DNA from 2 places in the Prevotella phocaeensis genome. Region 1 is predicted to be linked to the other one. Evidence: riboswitches for the same ligand, from Rfam matches in the RefSeq annotation. Region 1 holds a riboswitch; the other holds the start of a gene.

Region 1 (4,411 bases):
GGGCACGTCTGCAAGGCCTTTAATTTCGGTTGTCGAGTTGTTTTCCATATTGAAACGGAAATACTTCTTGGCCGGTACGTTCCCGTTCTTACCATAGGGTGCATAGATACAAACAAGGCTGTTAACGTTCTTATCCTGCGCAATCGACGAAGCATGTTCTACCGTCTTCACGGCATCGGTCTTGGTATCGACGCACTGCAACAGATGGTCTGAGTGGTCAAGGCATGCCACAAAGTAAACCTTGCTGCCGTCTGCAGTTGCAATCATCTGGTTGTATGGGTTGAGTGCAGTCTCTATCTCTTTGGTCTTTTTGAAGGTTTTAATGTCTACGACTGCCAGCGATTTTCCTTTTCCATAGCCCGAGATGGCCACATAAATCTTGCCGGCGGCAACGGCCAATGCCTCGGGATGGTCGCCTACTTGTACGCTGTCGGTAAGCTGATAGCTGTTTACGTTCATCTTATACACATAACCGCTGTAAGCCGTAAAGTACACATTGCCGCCGTATTGGGCGATATAGCGGGGCGATTTATTAGGCATAGCGACTCTCGAGAGCAGTTTACCGTCTTTATCGAGCACTTCTATCTTCGATGAGGTGGTGCTCGTAACGAAGATCTTGCCGTCTACAAGCACCAAATCCTGTGCATCTCCGATGCCCGAACCGTTGGCCTGCTTGTAGAGGTCGTTCACTGTCCAAGTCTTGTTCACACTGTCTAATGAGGCTACAGTGCCGTCGTTCTTGTTCCAATTGCCGTTATTCACCACATAGGCATAGTGGTAACCGTAATAAGGCGGCTCTATTATCGGCGAATTATCATCGTTGCTACAAGCCGAAAAGGCCAAAACTGCCGTGAAAAGCAGTGCGAGTTTAAATAGTTTCTGTTTCATCTGTTATTATTATTTAGAATTAAAATTTGTAATGTATAGACACCCTGTAATTGCGACCGGGCATGGGATAGAAGCGTATGATCTCGTAATTCCGGCCGTAAAGGTTCAGCGCAGATGCCCGAACCGTCAGTTCCGTGCGCCCTATCCTGAACATCTTGCCCACGGAGATGCTGTGGTCGAGGAACGCAGGCATATGATGATCGCGGCTGTTATAGCCCGTTGTATAGCGCGTTCCCGTGTATAATAAGTTATACGAAAGGTCTATTTCCTGCGGACAGCGCAGCATCACGGCGGCGCTACCTGCATTCTTCGGCGTGTATGCAATTTGGTGATTGTAGGTAGATCCGTTGGGTGTAGTCTTGTCTTCCGCACGCATATAATTATATGTAAATACGATGTTCGTGCTCCAATCGGCCGTCCATTGCAGATTGGTGCTCGCCGTAACGTCTACGCCAAGGGTATGCACCGTTCCTACATTCATCATCTTCCAGATAAACATGGTAGGAACAGCTACTATCTTATCGGTAACATTGCCGAGATACCCGTCTACCGTAAGCGCCACATAACTGATGGTTGTCGACAGTCTACGGTTCCATGTAGCTCCGATATTCCACTGTCTGGTCTTCTCGGGGCGCAGGTTCGTGTTGCCTATCAGCAGATAATAAAGGTCGTTGAGCGTGGGCGTGCGGAAAATATCTTTATAAGACAGCCGTAACCGAAGGTTCTCTTTGAACGGTTGCCACAGCATGCTGAACGCCGGACTTAGCCGATGAAAGCCCTTACTTGCATCGCCTGTCTTAACTGTTTCGCAGATGTGGGTATAAAGAAGCGAAGCCGTAGCCGTGAAATTCTGCAGCTTATAACGGGCTGCAAGTGCGGTGAAAGAACTGTTACGCGTGGGATAAGGACAATTGGAAAGCGTAGTCGACAGGTAATTATGCTGGAAGTCTTCTGCTAACGACACGCTTACGTGTCTGACAGGCTGCGCCATTACCGTGGTCGTAGCATAGACCTCGTTCTGTCGGAAGCGGTCTTCTGTCGGTCCGCTTGCAGGGATATCGAAGTCTCTTTGCCATGAGTAATTGTATTTGACGGCCGTTTTCAGCTTCAGTTTGGCCGAGATATCGTTCTCATAAGCCATCTGTACGAAGTAATTACGGTCGGTCAGACGCTCTGCGGAGTACGTGTTGTCGTAGATAACACCGCCCGGCAGCCCTCGTTTAGAGTCGAACAAATAGGCTTTCATCACCAAACGCTGGCGATCGGTGATATGCCAAGCGAGGTTAAACTCACCACGCCACGTAGCTATATCGCTGTTGTTCCGCTTCTCGTCGATACTCTTATTGCCATTCATCATATGGAATTTGTACGCACCATCGGCATGCAAGTAGCTTAGATAGGCACTCAACGTGAGCTTCTTCCCCAAACGTCGGGCATAGAGCAGCGACGGATTAACCATACCATAACTGCCTGTCTTCAAGTGAGCGTTCGCCTCGCTCGCCTTTCCATCCCATTCGGGCCGCATGGTCTCTATGTTGATCGTTCCCGCAGAGGCATACTGTCGGGCGCTGAGGAATATATCGTCTTGCTGACCTATGGTGAGATAGAGCAACGAAACGTTATCCAACGTGAAACGAGAGATATCTACTTGGCCAGATTGCGCATCGCCTATCTGCACTCCATCGTAGCTCACGCCCGTATGCTGGGCACCCAAACCGCGGATACTCACGGTCTTCAACCCACCTACACCGCCATAATCTCGCACTTGAATGCCCGAGAAATGCTTCAAGGCATCGCTTATATCGGTCACACCCATGCGCTGCATGTCAGCATGAGTCATTGCCTGCACCGGACTCCCCGACAACATGTTGCTCGGAATATTGCGTGCCACCACCTCTACATTATCGAGCACCGTCGCACGAGTGCCCGCCGTATCGGTCTCATGCAGGGCTTGTGCCGCCCCCGAAAGGGGAAACACCGCCATCAACAGCACCGGATATAATAATCGTACCCGCATTTCACGAACGAGACAGACACCGACGTCTGCCCATAAACCATTTAGAATTAAGACTTCGCCGCCTTCCTCGAAACAGCCAAGCACACCAAAAAACAACGGCAGGTCTTCTGACTTGCAACCCAAACATGAACGCCTTCCCGACAAATTGCCAGTGGCTACGTGTTCATATTCATAGAAAAGGATCGCTTACAGCAGCGGGACTGTACAGGAGTTTCACCTGTTTCCCTTTTTAATCAATTGCGTTTATGAACCGATTGTCTATGCAAAGATAATACTTTTTAGCAACAATGTATGGCAAAAAACGAGGTTTTATTTCACATATTCTATCGAGATGCATCCTTTTACCCAAAAAAATGTCAAAACTTTTTGCCCGTTATTCTTTTTTAATTTACCTTTGCCAGCATTGATCTATTAACTAATAACTTTTAACATACATTGAATACTATGACTGAAGAAAGAGGAAATGTATTGACTAACCATTTCGAAATGAAGAAACTTATCGAGCTTGTGTGCATCATCATCGTAACAGCTATCGTATGGAACCTGCCTACCAGTGTGTTCGATATCGATGGTCTGACAGTTGTACAACAACGAATTATCGCCATTTTTGTATTCGCCACGCTTACATGGCTTACCGAGGCGATACCGGCATGGGCCACTTCTTTGGCCATTATCACGGTGATGTGTCTCACGGTCTCCAATAATAGTATCTCGTTTTTCAAGGGAGACGAGGACGATATATTCGGCAAATTATTAAGCAGTAAGGACATTATGGCAACCTTTGCCAATCCGGTTATCATGCTATTTTTAGGCGGTTTTATCCTTGCAATCGCGGCAACTAAGTCGGGATTAGATGTGTTGTTGGCCAAGAATTTGATACGTCCGTTCGGCCAAAAGAGCGAAAACGTGCTCCTTGGTTTCCTGCTTATCACCGGCATATTCTCCATGTTTGTAAGCAATACCGCCACAGCAGCCATGATGCTTACCTTTCTTACCCCCGTTTTTGCGGCACTTCCGGCCAACGGAAAGGGCCGCACGGCACTTACAATGAGTATTCCTATCGCGGCTAACCTTGGCGGTATGGCCACACCGATAGGCACTCCACCCAACGCAATTGCCCTGCAAGCGCTCAACGATCCGGCAGGATTGAACATGGGAATAGACTTCGGAGAGTGGATGGCTTTTATGTTTCCGCTCGTTATATTATTGCTTTTCATCTCGTGGAGGCTCATTCTAAGGTTTTTCCCGTTCACTCAAAAGACGATACACCTCGAGATCGAAGGCGAAATTCACCACGGATGGCGCATGTGGGTGGTAAGCGGAACTTTCATACTTACTATACTTCTGTGGCTTATCCCAAGCAAAATCACTGGCATAGACTCTAATACGGTTGCCATGATCCCGATGGGTATCTTTGCCATAACGGGCGTTATTACGGCGAAAGACCTGCAGGCAATCAACTGGAGTGTTATCTGGATGGTGGCCGGAGGTTTTGCCTTGGGCTTG
Region 2 (4,411 bases), on a different contig from region 1:
CAGAAGCAGCCTTATCGGCCACGATATCCTTAGCTTGTTTTTTAGTAGCGACGAACAATATCTTCTTTCCAGACTTGGCAATCTGCTTTAATGCCTCCGCTGCCTCGTCTACCTTAGCCACGGTTTTGTTCAGATCGATGATATGAATACCATTACGCTCCATAAATATATAAGGAGCCATGGCGGGATTCCACTTGCGGCGAAGGTGTCCGAAATGGCATCCTGCCTGCAGTAATTGGTCAAAATTTGTTCTTGACATTGTCTTTTTTCTTGTTTAATGTTTACTTTCTTTTTGAATTCTTTTTAGAATCAGCCCGCAGGTAATCATACTGACGAGATTAACGCCAAACGAGTCCGGCAGGTTTAGATACTAAACTGTTCAGTAAAATCGGGCATCTACAATCGGTAATGGGGATAAAAATTTCATCCCTACCGCTATCGATTGTAAATCTTCGATCGTATTAACGCTTACTGAACTGGAAGCGACGACGAGCTTTAGGACGGCCCGGTTTCTTACGTTCAACGGCACGAGAGTCGCGTGTGAGGAAACCGTGATCTTTCAAATTCTTCTTGTCTTCCGCATTTACTTTTACGAGGGCGCGAGCAATAGCGAGGCGTAAAGCCTGACTCTGACCGGTAAATCCGCCACCGTCAAGGTTAGCCTTGATATCATATTTTCCCTCTACATCGAGAAGTTGCAGTGGTTGTTTCACCACATACTGCAGGATGGCAGACGGGAAGAACGTTTCTAAATCTCTTTTATTGATAGTGATCTTACCTGTACCTTCCGAAAGGTAAACACGAGCTATAGCACTCTTACGGCGACCAATTGCATTTATTACTTCCATTTCTACGATTTATTTATACTGGTTAATATCGATTGTTTTCGGCTTCTGAGCCGCTTTATTGTGCTCTGTGCCTTCAAACACATACAGATTATCTACCAAAGAACGACCGAGAGGACCTTTGGGTAACATACCTTTAACGGCATGACGAAGTATCTTCTCTACACCATTCTTGGTCTTACGAAGTTCTTCCGGTGTATCGAAACGCTGCCCACCGGGGTAACCAGTATAATGGGTATAAACCTTATCTGTTTCTTTTTTGCCGGTAAATCTCACCTTAGCGGCATTGATAATGATTACGTTGTCTCCACAATCTACGTGGGGTGTGAAGTTCGGTTTGTACTTTCCGCGAAGCAACTTGGCAACTTTAGAGCAGAGACGACCTACAATCTGGTCGGTAGCATCGATAACCACCCACTCCTTCTTTACCGTTTCTTTGTTAGCAGAAATGGTTTTGAAACTTAAAGTGTTCATTTTAAAATTTAAATTTACTACTAAAAAACGTTTTTAATCTTATACTTGTACGAGCGATTCCCTAACCGCAACACTCGGCCAAAAGTGCTGCTATTAACACGTCCGCACAGGGGACTCTAAGTTCATCCCCGAAAATAATCGGTCTGCAAAAGTACGTATATTTTTCAGATTAGAGTACTGTATAAGATACGCTTAAAACCAATTTTATAAATAATTAACCATTTTAACGTCGTTAAACTACCGTGTTATATGGATAACATTTCCTAACAACGAACTGTTTTATACCCTGATATGTTGTACAAAATGTAAGAAACGGGCTACATCCTCGGATCAATGTTCGTAGAAAGAATTTTTATTACGCAACTCAGATGTTAGGTTTGTATCTTTCACCAATATCTGCACATGCCTGTCATGCCGCGATATTCTTATACTGTTGATACCTTTCACCGGCAATTATTCCATGATTTACTCGTATTCTTTGTCAGACCTAATCGATCGGAGAATAGGATTGAATATAAAAAGCCTTACATACTTCACACCTTCGAAGACCACATTTATTCTTCATTCTACGATAAGGTATATTTTGTACAACCATACTGTACGGTCAATACAAATTAGGTGTACACTCTTTATTTAATAGGAATAAGGCAAATAAAAGATATGTTTATAAGCTACATTTCATTATTGTAAAAACTACAAAAATATTTTCCCCGTCGAACAAAATTACTTATCTTTGTTCCTGAATTGGTTTGCGAGAGTCGGTATCTTACGCCGCAATTAAAAGAGAACGGGGTGTAAATCCCCGACAGTCCCGCTGCTGTGAAGCTCTTTATGTATATTCCAACACAAGGAACGCCACTGCATATCACAACAACACACAAAGAAGATATGTGGGAAGGCAGGAACATACAGGAGTAAGTCAGAATACCTGCCATTCATCAAAGGCTGCTTTCGCTCGTGGGTTAGCGGGCAGTACGAAAATCATATTCTATTAAATATATTCATATTTCTCATGGAAATTACCAAGAGGAATGGTTCTGTGGAACACTACGATAAAGAGAAAATCGCCACAGCCATTCGTAAAAGCTTCATCAGCACAGGCAATTCTGTGGCCGACACGGAACTTTATGCCATAGTGGCCGCAGTAGAAAACGTGATTAACACCCATGCCGACAAACGCAATGTGGAGAGCATACAAGACGAAGTGGAGCGTAAACTCATGGAAAAAGGGTTCTATAACGAAGCCAAAAGTTACATTCTCTTCCGTTGGAAACGTACTGAACAGCGTAAAGCGCTCAATGCAATTGCAGAAGAAATAGGAGATACCGCCATCGCAGGGATATTGAAAGGTATTGCAAACGACTTCTACGGCAACGAATACGGCATTTCTGCATTATCAGAAAAGTTCAATAGCTTCAGCAGGGCGGGCATGAACGAGGATAATAAACTATCGGCACTCATCAAAGCCGCTGTGGAAATGACCACCGCAGAGGCTCCCAATTGGGAATTTATTGCAGCCCGTCTAGCCTCATACCAGCTGAATAAAGATATCAGTACTTTCGAAGAAACCGAAGGCATACATTCTCTATACGAAAAGCTGCGCTATCTTACCGATGAAAAACTGTACGGCGACTATATTCTCAAGGCCTATTCGGAGGAAGAAATTACCGAGGCTGCTGCTTTTATCGTACCCGAACGCAACAATCTGCTTAACTATTCGGGCATCGATCTCCTTATCAAACGTTATCTTATACGCACCTATTCGCACCGACCTATCGAGAGTGTACAGGAGATGTTTCTCGGTATTGCACTTCATCTTGCCATGAACGAACGCCACGAGCGTATGGTATGGGTAAGAAAATTCTACGACATGTTAAGCCTGTTACAGGTTACAATGGCCACGCCTACCCTATCTAACGCCCGTAAACCGTTTCATCAGTTGTCGAGTTGCTTCATCGATACCGTGCCGGATAGCTTAGAAGGCATCTTCCGAAGCCTTGATAACTTCGCTCAAGTGAGCAAATTCGGCGGCGGGATGGGCTTATATTTCGGCAAAGTGCGGGCTGCAGGGGGAAAGATACGGGGCTTTAAGGGAGCTGCAGGGGGCGTAATACGCTGGATGAAGTTAGTTAACGACACGGCAGTTGCCGTAGATCAGCTGGGTATGCGTCAAGGTGCGGCGGCTGTCTACTTGGATGTATGGCACAAGGACCTACCTGAATTTCTGCAACTTCGTACGAATAACGGCGACGACCGTATGAAAGCGCACGATATCTTTCCCGCTGTATGCTATCCAGATCTATTCTGGAGAATGGCCGAAGAAGACATCAATCAGCAGTGGTGCATGTTCTGTCCTAACGAAATCATATCAGTAAAAGGGTACAGTCTCGAAGACTATTATGGCGAGGAGTGGGAAAAACGATACCGAGAATGTGTAGACGACCTGCGTATTTCGCGTCGTGTGATGAGTATAAAGGATATCGTACGCCTCGTATTGCGCTCGGCAGTAGAGACAGGTACGCCGTTTACCTTTAATCGAGATATCGTAAACCGTACTAATCCAAATGCTCATCGCGGCATGATATATTGCTCTAATCTCTGTACGGAGATCGCTCAAAACATGTCGGAGATAGAAACCGTAGCTAACGAAATACGTACAGAAGAAGGTGATACCGTTGTTGTAAGAGCAGCAAAACCGGGCGATTTCGTGGTTTGTAATTTGGCCAGTCTGTCATTAGGGCACCTTCCGTTGGAAGATGAAAGTAAAATGAAGGACATTGTATCTACTGTTGTACGCGCCCTCGACAATGTAATAGACCTCAATTTCTATCCGCTTCATTACGCCCGCATTACCAACCATCGCTATCGCAGCATCGGTTTGGGGGTGAGCGGCTATCATCATGCACTCGCCGTGCGTGGCATCAAGTGGGAAAGCGAACGCCATCTCGAATTTATGGACCAAGTGTTCGAACGCATCAACCGTGCCGCCATCGAGGCCAGTGCCGACCTCGCAGCAGAGAAAGGAGCATATACTTACTTCGACGGAAGCGATTGGAAGACCGGTAAATACTTCACCAAACGGGGATATATGT

The links. Region 1 has a riboswitch for cobalamin ahead of BN3912_RS02765 (TonB-dependent receptor plug domain-containing protein). Riboswitches for the same ligand answer to the same signal wherever they lie in the genome.
Region 2: another riboswitch for cobalamin. It lies ahead of BN3912_RS01555 (ribonucleoside-diphosphate reductase subunit alpha); the one in region 1 lies ahead of BN3912_RS02765 (TonB-dependent receptor plug domain-containing protein).

Annotation. Positions count from the first base shown of each region.
Region 1 covers NZ_LT160621.1:90,936-95,346, forward strand. Annotated here, with positions in the region: gene BN3912_RS02760 (hypothetical protein) at 1-888, opposite strand, end outside; gene BN3912_RS02765 (TonB-dependent receptor plug domain-containing protein) at 908-2,872, opposite strand; cobalamin riboswitch at 2,986-3,176, opposite strand; gene BN3912_RS02770 (SLC13 family permease) at 3,350-4,411, shown strand, end outside.
Region 2 covers NZ_LT160619.1:123,460-127,870, forward strand. Annotated here, with positions in the region: gene rpsB (30S ribosomal protein S2) at 1-259, opposite strand, end outside; gene rpsI (30S ribosomal protein S9) at 462-848, opposite strand; gene rplM (50S ribosomal protein L13) at 858-1,319, opposite strand; cobalamin riboswitch at 2,048-2,269, shown strand; gene BN3912_RS01555 (ribonucleoside-diphosphate reductase subunit alpha) at 2,332-4,411, shown strand, end outside.